2 regions of the Vibrio splendidus genome follow, and region 2 is predicted to be linked to the other one. Evidence: predicted binding sites of a transcription regulator. Region 2 holds the regulator's gene; the other holds the start of a gene.
What was found. Region 2 encodes PurR, which represses purine synthesis genes. Its sites were predicted from a motif close to TNANGNAAACGTTTNCNTNA; they were not measured.
Positions count from the first base shown of each region.

Region 1: OCU90_RS19480 (formate--tetrahydrofolate ligase) is a predicted target of PurR. The motif match lies at 4,096-4,115, and genes of this name have one in related genera.

Region 1 is NZ_AP025509.1:489,835-497,558, forward strand. It holds gene OCU90_RS19470 (beta-phosphoglucomutase family hydrolase) at 1-138, shown strand, start outside; gene OCU90_RS19475 (sensor domain-containing diguanylate cyclase) at 175-2,079, opposite strand; gene OCU90_RS19480 (formate--tetrahydrofolate ligase) at 2,317-4,065, opposite strand; gene OCU90_RS19485 (inosine/guanosine kinase) at 4,359-5,663, opposite strand; gene OCU90_RS19490 (CreA family protein) at 5,806-6,282, opposite strand; gene OCU90_RS19495 (hypothetical protein) at 6,531-7,025, shown strand; gene OCU90_RS19500 (HD domain-containing phosphohydrolase) at 7,086-7,724, shown strand, end outside.
Region 2 is NZ_AP025508.1:2,595,659-2,603,382, reverse strand. It holds gene glgA (glycogen synthase GlgA) at 1-1,337, shown strand, start outside; gene OCU90_RS11575 (alpha/beta fold hydrolase) at 1,623-2,420, shown strand; gene OCU90_RS11570 (putative signal transducing protein) at 2,543-2,860, opposite strand; gene OCU90_RS11565 (TVP38/TMEM64 family protein) at 2,931-3,611, opposite strand; gene OCU90_RS11560 (TfoX/Sxy family DNA transformation protein) at 3,746-4,336, opposite strand; cyclic di-GMP riboswitch class I at 4,464-4,549, opposite strand; gene purR (HTH-type transcriptional repressor PurR) at 4,720-5,724, opposite strand; gene torD (molecular chaperone TorD) at 6,041-6,688, opposite strand; gene torR (two-component system response regulator TorR) at 6,974-7,687, shown strand.

The DNA of each region.
Region 1 (7,724 bases), on a different replicon from region 2:
GGTATGGGATTACAGCCAAAGCAGTGTGTTGTGTTTGAAGATACGAACTTAGGTAAACAAGCCGCTCATGCTGCGAAGATGGATTGTATTCTGGTGGTAGAAGGGAACAAGTTAGAGTTTTACCCGGCTCCAAGTTGATCGAGAGCCTAACAAGAGTGCTTGTACTATCTATTGTTAGGCTATTTCACTCATTTCTTTGTCTAGGAATAAGCATACATTGTTTCTACCTGCTGCTTTAGCTTCGTATAACGCTAAATCAGCGCACTTGTAGTTCAGCGCTGGATCATTGGTGATGTTAGTAATGCCGCCACTCACAGTGACTACGTTATCGAGTTCAAGGCTCACAGCAATTCTCAGCCTGTTGAGAACGTATTCAGCTCCTTCTGTTGTGGTGTGAGGCAGAATAACACCAAACTCTTCGCCACCAATGCGAGCAACAAAATCTGTTTCACGGCATTCACGCTGAAGTACTTGAGCGACTGTTTGAATGACTCGATCACCGTAATCGTGCCCAAATCTGTCGTTAATGCGTTTGAAGTAGTCAATATCCAAGATAGCTAAGCAAGATTGTTCGCGAGTAGGGTAACGATTAACACGAGAACATTCGTCACGAAGTTCAAGGTCAAACTTTCTTCGATTCCAGCAACCAGCTAATGCGTCTTTTTCACTTAGATTTCTGAGCTTTTTTTCGAGTTCTTTATGTTTACTAATATCGACAAAAGAAGCGACGTAAAACTGAATCACATCTTTCGAATCTTTGATGGTTTGGATTCGTAGTATTTCAGTGATCAAAGACCCGTCTTTACGGCGATTGACCACTTCACCTTCCCAAACTCCCGTCTTAGTGATAATGCTCCACATCTTGATGTAGAACTCTTGATTGTAGCGACCAGAGGCAAACATCGAAGGCTGACGTCCTTTTACATCTTCCAAATCGTAACCACTCACGCGAGTAAACTCTTGGTTTACTTTGATGATTCGGTTATTTCGGTCAGTAATTACCAAGGCTGACATGCCATTCATCGCGGCTTTAGCCAGTTGGCTATCGATGCTGTTCTTTTTATGGTTACTGTTCCAAAGCACAAAACCTGCTGAGATCATCGAAATTAAGAAAGATAAGGTGATGATCTGTACGAATATGGCTTGTTTTTCTTGTCGGTATTGGCTGCTAAATTGTTGGTTTTCAACATGAAGAACCAAATAAATTGGTCCTTTAAATTGCTTTATTTTAGGGCTGATATCTGAGTGAAAATACCAGTTTTTACCATCAAAGTAGCTAGAAGAGGTATTTTCTTGAATGGCTTTCCAAAGCTCTGGGTAAAGCTTCGCATAGGTTTTATCTGAACGAGATTCAATAAGATGCCCAAACGATTCTTCGATATCAGGGCCCATGATGACATGTCCGGTTCTGTTAAGAATGACAGGGACGGCTGATGATGTACCGATTTGATAAAGAAGGCGGTCGTAGACCTCGAGCATATTAAGGTTAGCAATAAAGTAGCCAATAATACGATCTTCTGAGGCGACGGGTGTCATTATCCTTAGGGCTGGCATCAAAGGGTGGACGACTTCACCATTCTCAATCTCTAAATCGATACCGTTGGAGCTTACTTCTCCAATCTTCAGTCGGTGGAGGTCTTTAAAGTAGCTACGAGCTGATTTGTTCTGCAGTTTATTCTCAGGAACTATTGTCGCTTTATTGTTGTTGTAGTTGATACGGTAAACCTCGTTACCTTCTAGGTCGAGGTAGCGGAGTTGAGAATAGTATTGTTGTCCGCGAGCTAACATCACCCACAGATCTTGCAGAGCTTGTTTATGAACAATTGATGGTTCTTCAATTGCGCGAAGTAACGTTTGAGAGTCTGCGATAGAAGGAACAGAATTAGATATTTGCTCAACAATAACGGCCAGTTCGTGAAAACTGTATTCGATTTGGTTTTGGCTAGACTGCTTAATATTTAGAGTATGCTGAGCATCAATTCTGTCAAGTTCAGAATTGATGTAGAGGGCAGGGACTAATCCTAGGGCAAATATGGTGCATAGAAATTGGCTGACTAGTTTTTTTATACTCGTATTCATCACTGTCCTCAAAGAATCAGCGCAATACTATATATTTTATGGGGTTTTTAATGTGATCTTAACCCAGAACTTAAAACAAGATTTGCATATAACTACGATTTTAGTGCAACTTTTTGCATTCAAGCTTGATTGTTGAGCAATCACTTCGTTAGGAAATGATTGCTTAATATAGAACGCTGGTCTGAAATTTGAGCCAAACTAATCGCGATTAATTGCCGTTTATCTAGCTAAGGACACCTAGTTTAGGCCGATAATATTTCCATTACTATCAATGTCTAATGACATGAAAGCCGGTTTGTCAGGTAAGCCTGGCATGGTCATTACGTTGCCGCACAAAGCGTAGATGAAGCCGGCACCAGCACACAGTTTTAACTCTCTAACGGGTACGTTAAACTGAGTGGGTGCACCCTTTATTTGAGCTTCTGTTGAAATCGATAATGGCGTTTTTGCCAAACAAACCGATAGGTCGCCATAGCCGTGTTGGTTGAACTCAGTCAGTTGTTTTCTTGCCAGTGGTGATAGCGAAATACTTGCTGCGCCGTATCCGACTTCAGCGACTGCCATCAGTTTCTCTTCTAAGCTTTGCTCAGAGTAGTACAAAGGCTTAAATTTACTCTCTGTTTGGCATGCTTTTACCACGGCGTGAGCCAACTGAATTGCACCTTCACCACCTTGACCAAAGGCTTCACTTACTTCAACGCTGACACTTGGGTCAAAGTCGGTGATCATTTGTTTCAAAGTATCGAGCTCTTGAGCTGAATCTTGTGGGAATCGGTTGATCGCAACGACAGTAGGTACTTGGTATTGTTTAACGTTGTTGATGTGCCATTTAAGGTTCTCAAAGCCTGCTGTGAGCGCGTCTTGATCGTCATTAAAGATTGAATCAGGTAATGGAGTACCCGGTCTCAAATCGTATAAACCAGAGTTGGCCTTTAATCCGCGTAATGTTGCGACAACTACGGCGCAATCGGGTTTCTTGTTCGATGCTTTCACTTTTATGTTACACGCTTTCTCAAAGCCCATGTCTGAGCCGAAACCACCTTCTGTCACGACGAAGTCACTCAGTTTTAACGCTATCTTATCAGCAATAATAGATGAGTTACCGTGTGCGATGTTAGCGAAAGGTCCCGCGTGTATTAGAGTAGGAACGCCTTCAAGGGTTTGCATCAATGTTGGTTCAATAGAGTCCTTCATCGTTACTGTCATAGCGCCCGCGACGTTGAAGTCTTCTGCGGTTAATGGCGAACCTTGATTGTTGTATGCGAGTACCACACGGCCGATACGCTTGCGTAGGTCTTGCAGATCATCGGCAAGAGCGAGAATAGCCATCAGCTCTGAAGCGGCTGAGATATCAAAACCATCTTCCCGTTCAAGGCCATTAATTGTTTTGTCTGCTTCGTTTTTGCCTACTGTGATCATGCGTAATGCACGGTCATTATGGTCCAGTACACGTCGCCAAACGATTCTACTAGGATCAATGTTGAGCGCTTTTAAGCCTGAACGTGCTTCAAAGGCTTCTAACCCTTCACGGTGTTCATGATATAAGCGTGCATCAATGGCTGCAGAGGCGAGGTTATGAGCGGCTGTCACGGCATGAATGTCACCAGTGAGGTGAAGGTTTAATTGCTCCATAGGGGCGACTTGAGAGTAACCACCGCCCGCTGCGCCGCCTTTTACACCAAATACTGGGCCCATTGAAGGCTGGCGAATGCAGGCCATCGCAGATTGGTTAATCTTTGCGAGGCCTTGTGCTAATCCAATAGTAGTGACTGTTTTGCCTTCGCCAAGAGGCGTTGGTGTGATAGCGGTCACCACGACCAATTTACCATCTTGTTGGTTGGCGAGGCGTTCAAGTGATGTCAGAGACACTTTAGATTTGTATTGCCCTAATGGCTGATGTTCGTTGTGTTGCAGGCCAACTTGTTTGGCAACTTCACTGATGTTTTTAAGGGGAGTAGAGCGACAAATATCAATATCAGATAGCATATTTGATCCTTATATCAGAACCGAAAGGTGGTACGTAAACGTTTGCGTGGCGATAGTACTGTATAAATTTGCCAAGTAAAGGCAAACCACACGAATTATGTGCTGGAAGATAACAGATCTAAAGAGTCATTGCGCGAGATCAAATCTTAAACGAGCAAAATATTCGTTCTGACTGCCTTCATCTGCAGTTATATTAGTGCTGAATACAAAAAGGGCTGCATATAGCAGCCCTTCAGGAATGGATAGTCTAGCTGGTCATCAACCTCAATGAGTTAACAACCTGGCATGGTTGATTAACGATCCCAGTATGTTTCTTCTAAGCTATCTTCGCGTTCAGGTAGCGCACGAGAAAGGCGAGGAGAGTGCTGAGTCAACACCTCATAGCTTACACGGTTTGCGTACTTACAAATTTGAGACAGTGAAGAGTAAGTTAGACAAGCGTGTTCGTGCTTCTCAGAGTTCGGTACGTTAACGTGATGGTAGCTGTTTGCTGCCATGTCATGTAGCAGTGCTGAAAGTGCACCATCACCAGCGCCGTTGGTGTTCTTAATCTCAAGTGGGCCGCCTAAGTAAGGGCCAATGTGAGAGTACACTTTTACTGGGTCTTTACAGTCTTGCTTACGCATCGCACGGCTGAATTCGTATTTGTTAAATTCAGGAATGTTACCCGGCAGTAACGGAAGCGTTGTTTCGCGTTTCGCTGGTTCGTCAGTGTAGCCTGCCATGTATAAGCCGACAGGGCCTGCCGTGCAGAGAACTAGGTCAACCCACTCAAGAGCTTTGTTCGCAGCCAATAGCGGATCTTTTTCACCCGTTAATGCTTCACCTTCATCTTCATTCATTGCGACGATGGTTACGTTTTCTTTCAGGTATTCTTGCCACCATTCAGCGTTACCTTCGATCACGTACTTCGTGCCAAGTGTCAGTACAACTGGCACATTGTACGCTTTCGCGTATTCAATCGCTTTTTGTACCGCTTTTGGCATCGGATCTTCAGGCTTACCGCGCATTAAGTATGAAGACACAACTAATGCAGACGCTTTTTCAAAAATCTGTTCAGGAATACTTTCAGGAAGCAGCTGGTTCATGTGTCCTTCGTTGATCGCAAACGTACGTTCGCCATCTTCGGTAATGAGCGTGTAACAACGACCAATGGGACCATCAACGGTTTGTAAGTGGTTTAAGTTCATACGAGAAGAAGTGCGGCAAAGGTAGCGGTAACCAAATGAGCCAACTTCAATCTTCTTAGACATTACGCCAAGTAGGACAGATTTGCTGTCTGCAAGAACAGAATAGTTGTGCAGTGTGTTGCCGATAGTATCGCCAGGGTATTGGTGCGTGATCAAACCGCGCTCAACTAACTCTTCATACAGCGCATCTGCTTTACTTTCTTCCAAAACCAGTGAGTGGCCTTTACTCAGCTCGTATTTTTCTAGGAACTCGTTGTCAACACGGGCTTCGATATCAACAATCGTTTGACCTATACCGACAACTGTTGCGCGGTGTAGCTTAGGTGTTTGTTGAATTTGGTTGACCAACGGATCACGGGCGTGAGTTGGAAAGTAGTGTTTAGATTTACGCTGTCCAGGAAATTTCATATGACAAATACAGTGAAAAAATTTTGCCGCATGATATCACATTTTGTTTCTGTTTCTTTCATTTTTATTACATTTTGAATCACCTGCACAATGTCTGTACAGGTGATTCAGCTTACTTTTGCTTCAGACCATTCGCGTGAGACTATTCGGCTGGTACGAGTGTTGCTGGATCTACGTAAGCCTTTGTACCCCATAGCGGAACGGTTGAAAGGCTATGTTTGAAGCTGCCTTCTGTTTCTTTGGTTGTGTAAGATAAGTAAAGCAGCGATTGATTCTCAGCATCGTAGATACGACGAACCTTCATCGTTTTGAAGAAGATACTTTTCGACTGCTTGAATACCACTTCACCTGATTTACTTTTGTCTATTTTAGCAATCATTTCTGGAGTGATTTCGCCTGTTTGACGACAAGAGATAGAACTATCGCTTGGATCGGAAAGACTCAGGTTTGCTTCGATTGATGCAATGTGACAAGTCACACCTTCGATCTTATCGTCATCTAACGATGACATTTTGATATCCTTCATTGTGAAGAATCCCAGAGATACGTCGCCAACCTCGTTGTCCGAACAGCCTGCCAACATTGTGATGATACCTGCTGCTATTAAGGCTTTTTTCATAAGAAGTCCTTTTTATTTATATAGTTCTGTTTACTATAAGGATATTGAAAGCTTGAATACGAGTGTAGAGCTTTTCACCGAGTTCTTAAAGGATGTTATGAGAGAATGAAAAATATGAAGCATTTAAAGTACTTGTTGGCGTTAGTCATGCTCTGTATCCTTTCTGCATGTAGCTCGGCTCCTACGCCGACCATATGTCTCCCAAATAACTGTGATATTTGGGGTTACTAATCTTAGGTACTAAAAGAATGAATAACGAAATACCTGAAAGCGCACATAAGAAAAACCAATGGCTGTTTAGCCAACTCGACATTGCTTATCCCGCAAAGGAGAGCTTGCTAGGTCGAGAACTTTATCAAAGCAGACTCCCATCCAAGAATTACCAACTCCTCGCTCAAGATCAAATTCCTTCCCAAATTGATGAACTGCATAAAGTCGATTTCCATAAACTGACGGTACTTTTTTCACTTAACCAAGCCAGTGTTTATCACGATGAAACCGAAAGGGCACATATGCTTGAGTTCTTGAGTCAGATTATGTTGTCTGATGAGCATGTTTTATACATTGGAACTCAAAATGGTGATGTTGTGGCGAGTGCTATTGTCACAGAAGCGGAAGACTCTCTGTTGATCTCCGACGTGATTATTGAAAACGGTCAAGATATCAACGGCTTTGCTAAGCAGTTACATGATTTTTGGGCACAAGATCATGCTTCTCACGATAAAGTGTGGGTCGAGAACTAAAGATTCTTTGAGAAAGCGTTAATCTAAGTACAATACCCCATCTTTTATAAAGGGTTTTGTATGTACAAGCTATTGATATCAATCGCTGTATTGTGTGTTAGCGCTTTTTCTACAGTCAGTTTTGCTACCGACTGGGATATCAAACGCATCCTAGTTTTACACTCATACGAACCTTCTTACCAATGGACTGCTGACTTTCAGAAAGGGATAGACAGTGCGTTCAGCCAATCTCAAACCGAAGTTAAACTCTCAATCGAGTATTTGGATACAAAGCGCGTCCATAGCTCTGAGTACTACGACTATCTCGCCGATTACTTACAAGCCAAATACGCAGGTTATAAATTTGATGGGGTTATTGCGACTGACGATAACGCGGCTAATTTCCTTGAATCACTGAGTGCGTTGATTGATCGTGCGACACCTATTGTTGCAGCGGGTATCAACGACATAAGCACCGATATGTATGCAGTGTCTGATAGAGCGACTGTGCTTTATGAGAACGATCAGATAGACGTCAATATCAAGCTGATCTCTAAACTAAGACCTAATCTAAAGAACCTCTATTTCATCAATGATTACAGTGTCACTTCTGAGCTAATCCGTAAAGATATAAGCCGTATTATGGCAGACTTTCCATCGATTAATTTGGCCGAAATACGCGATTTGTCACTCAAGCAAACAAGTGAGTTCTTGAAAGGA
Region 2 (7,724 bases):
AGGACGTTCGAGTGACTATCCCCGCGTATAGAAACATTCCAAACATTGATGCAGCCGAAGTCATTTTATCGACCGAGCTCGATCATTGGCCTCATACCGCTTACCAAGTCAAAAAACTGAGTGTAGAAGGTGTTCAAGTTTTTGGTATCGAATGTGCCAAATATTTCGACCGTCCAGAAATGTACGCAGAAAATAATCAAGCTTACGCAGATAACGGAGAGCGTTTCTCGTTCTTCAGTGCAGCCTGCCTTGATATGCTTCCTAAGCTTGCCTTCCAACCTGATATCATTCATGCAAATGACTGGCATACAGGCTTTGTTCCTTTTTTGCTTAAGTCACGTTATCAACAACATGATTTCTTTGAAAATACGCGCAGTGTTATCTCAATTCACAACGCAGTTTTCAAAGGTGTGTTCGCATACGATGAACTGCAATTTCTACCAGAAATGCATAGCTACAATGTGCCTGAAGCTTCAGTGAGTGACACGCATGTCACAATGCTGAGAGCCGGCGTGATGTGTGCTGATAAGGTGAACGCAGTCAGTCCAACGTATGCCGAGGAGCTGAAAACGGAATTAGGCAGTCACGGTATGGCAGCAGAATTCCAGTACAGATCCGCGGATCTTTTTGGCATTTTGAATGGTTGTGATTACGGAGCTTGGAACCCGGAAACGGACGCTTTCCTTCCTCGTAAATTCAAAGCGACAAAGCACAGCATGGTTCGTGGGAAGTCAGCTTGTAAGCAAAAACTGCAGCAAGATGTTGGACTCCCCGTCACCGATTGTGCGGTTTATGGCATGGTTTGTCGTTTGACTAATCAGAAAGGTGTTCATTACTTACTGCCTATCATCGAACAGTTTTTGAAAAACGATCTTCAGATCGTGATTGTCGGTACTGGTGATCCAGTTTTAGCGAGTCAGCTGAAAGAGCTGTCGGCACTTCACTCAGATAAGTTCTCGTTTGTAGAAGCGTATAATAATGAGCTTGCGCACTTAGTTGAAGCGGGTTCTGATTTCTTCTTGATGCCTTCGGAGTTCGAACCTTGTGGCTTAAACCAAATCTACAGCATGGCTTACGGTACGTTACCGATTGTTCGCTCTGTGGGCGGTTTAAAAGACAGTGTGAATGATTACGATCAGGATCCCGAGATAGCGACCGGCTTTGCTTTTGAAGAGCCAACACCGCAAGCGTTACTGGCAGTATTGCATCGTTCATTACTACTTTATGCACAAAACCCCGCTGAAATTAAGCGTGTTCAACTTTACGCGATGCAACAAGATTTTAGTTGGGAAGATGCGGCAAAAGAATATCTTACGATGTACCATTCTGCATTTTAACGTGCTGAATTAGCTGTAAAATAAGCTGATGTATAACAACTGAACTTAATAGTAGAAGGCGCTCTGATAGTAGAGTGCCTTTTTGTTTTCTGGTCAGATCACATCACGTTTAGGAAGAGAAAACTTGCAAACTCATTTTAGTCAGGTAGAAAAGGTGGGGTAGGTATTCACATGGCTAATGTTAGGTTTGACACTATTATCACTTAAATTTCTTGATTGCGTGATATCCTTAGCCATCGCCTTGTGATGAGGCAGAGCTCCATTCCAATAATTAAAGCGATAGGTATGTCTGAGAGTTTACTATTTCATAAAACATTTACTCACCCTACGAGCGATGAGTGGGTTGTATTTGTGCATGGCGCAGGAGGCAGTTCCTCCATTTGGTTTAAGCAGATCAAAGCGTATAAACAGCACTTCAACTTGCTTCTCATTGATTTGAGAGGGCATGGTAAATCAGACAACATCCTCAAAGAGTTGATTTCGAATCGTTATACGTTCAAAGCGGTAACGCTCGATATTCTTAAGGTGTTAGACCATCTAAAAATCCGTTCTGCACACTTTGTAGGCATGTCTTTGGGCACGATTATTGTCCGTAATGTCGCAGAGCTAGCGGCTGGCCGAGTACGTTCAATGGTACTGGGTGGTGCCGTGACCAAACTCAACACTCGCTCTCAAGTCTTAATCAAGCTGGGTAACCTCAGCAAGCACATCATTCCTTACATGTGGTTATACAGCCTTTTCGCTTACGTTGTGATGCCACAAAAAAGCCAAAAAGAATCACGTAACCTGTTTATCCGCGAAGCCAAAAAGCTGTGCCAAAAAGAGTTTAAACGCTGGTTTATCCTTACGGCTGATGTGAACCCATTGATGAAGTACTTCAAAGACCGAGAGTTGCCGATTCCAACTTTGTATTTGATGGGCGAGCGCGACTACATGTTCATCAAGCCAGTAAAAGAAATGGTAGAAGCGCATAAGTCGAGTGAGTTGGTAGAAATTGCCAACTGTGGGCATGTGTGCAACGTAGAAAACCCTGAAGAATTCAATCAACGATCTATCGCTTTTATTCAAAAGCAAATTCAGTGATTCTTTAGCAGAACAGATGCTCGAATAGAATTGAAACAAAAACGGGAAGCTAATTTTAGCTTCCCGTTTTTATTTGGAGGAGGTATCTGACCGAATCGTTCTATAAGGTCACTGAAACCTTACTATTCAGGTGAAGCAGCACCGCACTGCCAGCAAGAGCCGAATTGCGCTTCGTTGACTTCATGACACTCACCACAACGCCACTCTTCATAGATGATCGAATCTTGCTGTTTCTGGTAGTCATTAACAACTGCCCGGGCTTTGCTCGCCAATTCTAGCTCATATAACCATACGTAAGGGTCAGTTTCTTCAGTGAATGGGATTTCCCCTTTCAATCCGAACAACCCTTCACCACGGACTTCACAGGCAATATTCTCGCTTTCTAACAATCCACAGATGATATGAGCTTCTGTCGGATTCGATGCACTGAAGATTTTCATTGAGATAGAACCTTATCTGGCTATATGCGTTATTTAGCTATTATAAGTATACGTTATTCAGTTATATACGTTATTCAGCCACAGGTGCTGAGCGAAATTTATTCATCAACCATTTAGCAATGATTGGGAATACACCCAGTAAGGCAAATGACAATAGTACTGAAGGGGACACGATACCCGAAAGTGAATCAATTTCCGCGAGTTGAGTACCAGCATTCAAGAAAACAGCAGTACCCGGTAACATCCCTATTTGACTCGTAATGTAGTAACGACTCACTGACATCGGTGTTAGACCCATCAACAGATTGATAAGGAAAAACGGGAAGACAGGAATCAGACGCAGAGAAAATAAGTAAAATGCTCCGTCTTTTTCAACGCCCTTGTTAATCGTTGCTAATTTGTCACCAAACTTGGTTTGAATCCAGTCACGTAACAGATAACGGCTACTTAAGAATGCTAAGGTCGCACCGATCGCACTCGCGAAAGATACCAGCAGCAAGCTGTTCCAGAAGCCAAATAGCGCGGCCCCTAATAGGGTCACAACAGCGGCACCAGGAATGGAGAAAGCAGTAATCATTATATACGCGACAAAATAGATAGCAGCGGCAGCAATGAAGTTGCTATCAATGTAGTCATTTAAAACGGCTTGTTGGGCCTTGGCATTTTCAAGCGTTAGGTATTGGCCGAAATTGACGCCTAACAAGACGATGGTTACGACCAACACAATACCCAATATCATTTTCTTACTCATTGATACTTCCTCCAAATTTTCAATGTATACCATTAGTATAGATAGACAGGCAAAGCATAGATTAACTTTCAGCAGATATAAAAAAAGCCGCAGTAAATGCGGCTTAGTTATATAGATAATTTGCACTGACAATGTTAATTGACGCGATTGATAAGCTCTTCACGACGCTGCTGCGGTATAACAGACCAATGTGTGCCATTGATCGCGCCTTCTAACGCCCAAAGTAGTTCAATACTGACAGAAGACGCATGTGATTCTTTGATGGCGTTAAATGCGTTTACAGAGCCAGATTCATATAAACGTTCTACGGAATCGATCCCTGCTTTTTTCAACATACGCTCAGTGGCGAGTCGAAGGTTGGGCAGATCTTTGAGTCGAGTAGGCTTAGCTGAAGATTGCTCAGCTTTTTCTTCTTTAGCAAAACCCAGAGACGTCGTTGCAAGCTGCAAGATTTTCTCTTGGTCTTGCCACAGGCCTTCAGGTAAAGCGAAATATTTAGTAACGACAGGGAAACCACGTTTTTTGTAGACGTACGGTTGAAACCCTTGTTGTTCGAACTGTTTCGTTGTGCATTTGTCTGCTCGTATGTGCAACTGGTCATTTACAACCAGAGCAAACATAGTGTCATCAGCAAAAAGACCGAAGCCACCAAACATCGAGCGTGATTTTATTTTTCCTAGGGATTCAAATAATTTCATTGAATCCTTTAGTATCGGTTTATCCATGTTATTTATCTCGGTGTATTTGAACTACGCCACCAAATAAGCAGGTCCGAGAGATTAGCAAAATGTTGCAATTAAATTGTCAATTAGCCGTAAATTACTAAATTATTAGTAGTTACTGCATTTTGCCATCGGTAACCCCGCTACCATACCAACGAGTGGTTTAGGCCGGAAGCTTTGCGTCTCACTCTTTCAAGTGATTTGCCCTGTGCGTGACTGATTGAATAGAATAAAGTTTTTGTTGAATGAGGCTCACACTTGTTATTTCAAAATGTGATATTGCTTCAATTAATGATCTTTCCAGTATGATACCAGGTTCATTCATGTTGTTGATAAAAAAAGCGCACCTAAAGGTGCGCTTAATTATATTAAACTGAATTTATCAATTAATTTAACGTTTTAACTGTGCTTCGCTCAACAATTTCAGGATGCATTTCGAACACACGCTTTTCATGGTCTTTATCTTTAATGCGTTCTAACAAAATTTCGAAAGCGTTCTTACCAACACGACGTTTGGGTTGGTGAACCGTTGTTAACGGCGGAGAGAAGTATTCAGCCAGCTCGATGTTGTCATAGCCGATCACTGAAATATCTTCAGGGATACGAATTCCTTTCTCTTGCAGTCTGCTCATTAGGCCGAGTGCCATCGTGTCGTTAAAACAGAATACGGCCGTTGGGCGATCTACCATCTTAATGATTTTCTCTGCCGCAAGAACCGCAGTATCACACTCGAAGTTACCTTCAATGATCATGTTATCATCGGCAGCAATCTTAGCTTCGTTGAGTGCGCGTTTGTAACCCGCGATGCGTTCAACACATGCCGCTTTGTCTAAGTGGCCACTTAAACAAGCAATCTTGGAGTGACCGTGATCAATGAGGTATTTGGTCGCTAGGTAACCACCTTCTTCAGAGTTGTCGATGATCTTATCTGCTTGAGAACTCTCAGGGCCCCAATCCATAATCACTTTAGGAATGTCAGCGTGACGGTCTAACATGCCTCTCAGCTCTTCAGTTAGGTCAGAACACATAACTAAGATGCCATCTACACGTTTCTCTGCAAGCATTCGAATGTAGTCACGTTGCTTCTCATAGATACCGCCCGTATTACACAGGATCAAAGTGTAACCTTGACGGTAGCAGTAGCTTTCAACACCATCGATAACTTCAGAGAAGAATAGGTTAGTTGATTGAGTAACTAGCATGCCGATAGTGCGGGTTGTATTGCACTTCAAACTACGAGCAACGGCACTTGGTGCATAGTTCAGTTCGTCTACGGCTTTATTTACTTTTTCTTGCGTCGCTTCTGCAACAAAGCGAGTTTTGTTGATTACGTGAGAAACGGTTGTTGTTGATACGCCTGCTAAGCGAGCGACATCTTTTATAGTGGCCATGGTTTTATCCTATTAGAAGCTACTTTCCCAAAGTACGGAATGAAGTAGCCGTTAAGCTACCTAACTAAGAGCTTAAATTTGTAGGGCTCTTTGGGTACTAAAGTGCTAAAAAACAAAAAACCGCTATTGAGCGGCTTGTCTTAACACCGAAATGCTCAAAACTATAATAAGCATAGCATTTCGTGAATGTTTCATATTTTATCGTTTGCGGTCACAATTTTAGACTGACTAGAAATTACTCGCAATAAAATTCACCCGGAAATCCGGGTGAATTGTCACATTCTTCTGAATTTATTTAACGAGTCATCCAATAAGCTTATTCACCAGCGAGGTATTGTGTGTCCAATTTGCAGAATGCAAGTAACAGAGATGAGACTGATGCGTAGAAACCGAATTCGTCAACGTCATGACATTTAACGTTGAACTTTGGTACCCAAGTAAGAAGTTGTTGCTCGATAAATTGCTGTTGAACAATGAACGATTTTTCTAGCTCTTCTTCAAGCTCAGTTTCATTAGAACGGATGATCAAGTTGCCAAGGAAGTCGAGTTCGATAGCGATGTGGTCAGCTGGTTCTTTTAGGTCTTGGTTCACCACTAAGTTGTGCTTAGCCATGATCTCTTCCATATCTTTTGCTGGCTTATCATTCAAAAGGCCAGTCTCACCGATATACATAGAAGCGTAAGGAAGTGCGCCATGCTTATCTGTTTTTAAGAATAAGTCACAGAAGTCAGCAGACAATTCTAGTTGAGCATCTTCACGCGTTTGTAGGCGGTTTAGCGCATCCACTAGGCTATCGATCGCTGGCTTTAGTGTTTCATTTTCGCCTAAACCAGTTAGGAAAGAACGAATTTCAACAGAGTGGTAGTGATCGAGTTCTTCTTGAGTGAGCTCTTTAGCGAATAAGCTTGATAGCCACCAGTATATTTCTGCTCTTTGCTCGTTGAACGCTTTCGTATCTTTCATTTCTTAGATCCTGATTTAGTCTTGTGGTGTTACTTATATGCATCTTGAAGTCACTAGTGCATAAGCACACCAAGGCTGAATAACAAGGTTATTTGCGAAACGCAAAGTTACTCGTTAGTAGTAATGCCTATATTGAATTGCGATGGACGATAAATAGCAAGGTTTAAGATTGTCTTGTATCAAAAAAGATCCATGTTTCTGGCTTTTATCTTGTGTACCACTAGAATTGTTACGAGTTATGAATAGAATAGTCACTGAAACTATTAAATAAGAAAAGTGGTGTAGATGAGCTATCACGTATTAGTCGTAGAAGATGATGTGGTAACCCGCAGTAAACTGGTCGGATACTTCCAGAACGAAGGTTACACAGTAAGCGAAGCAGAAAGCGGCGCTCAAATGAGAAACGTGTTAGAAGAAAACAACGTTGACCTCATTATGCTGGACATCAACTTACCAGGCGAAGATGGATTGATGCTAACTCGCGAATTACGCAGTCAATCAGACATTGGAATTATTTTAGTTACTGGACGCACGGATAGCATCGACAAAATCGTTGGCCTTGAAATGGGCGCTGACGATTACGTTACTAAACCCTTCGAACTTCGCGAGTTATTGGTTCGAGTTAAAAACCTACTTTGGCGCATTTCTGCCGCTCGTAAAACAGCAGCAGGTAAGGTTGAAGAGACTGAAGACGAATCTGTGGTTCGTTTTGGTGAGTGGACGTTTGATATCCCTCGTCGTGCGCTAAGCAAAAACGGCGAACCGGTAAAACTGACTAAAGCTGAATATGAACTGTTGGTTGCGCTCTCTTCTTATCCTAACCAGGTATTAAGTCGTGAACGCATTCTGAATATGATCAGTCACCGAGTGGATGCTCCAAACGATCGAACTATCGATGTGTTAATCCGTCGTATGCGTGCGAAGATGGAGTTTGACCCTAAGAATCCACAAATTTTTGTAACGGTTCACGGTGAAGGTTACATGTTCGCTGGTGATTGATTTCCTGCGGGAGTGATTAATCAACAACGATATTTAA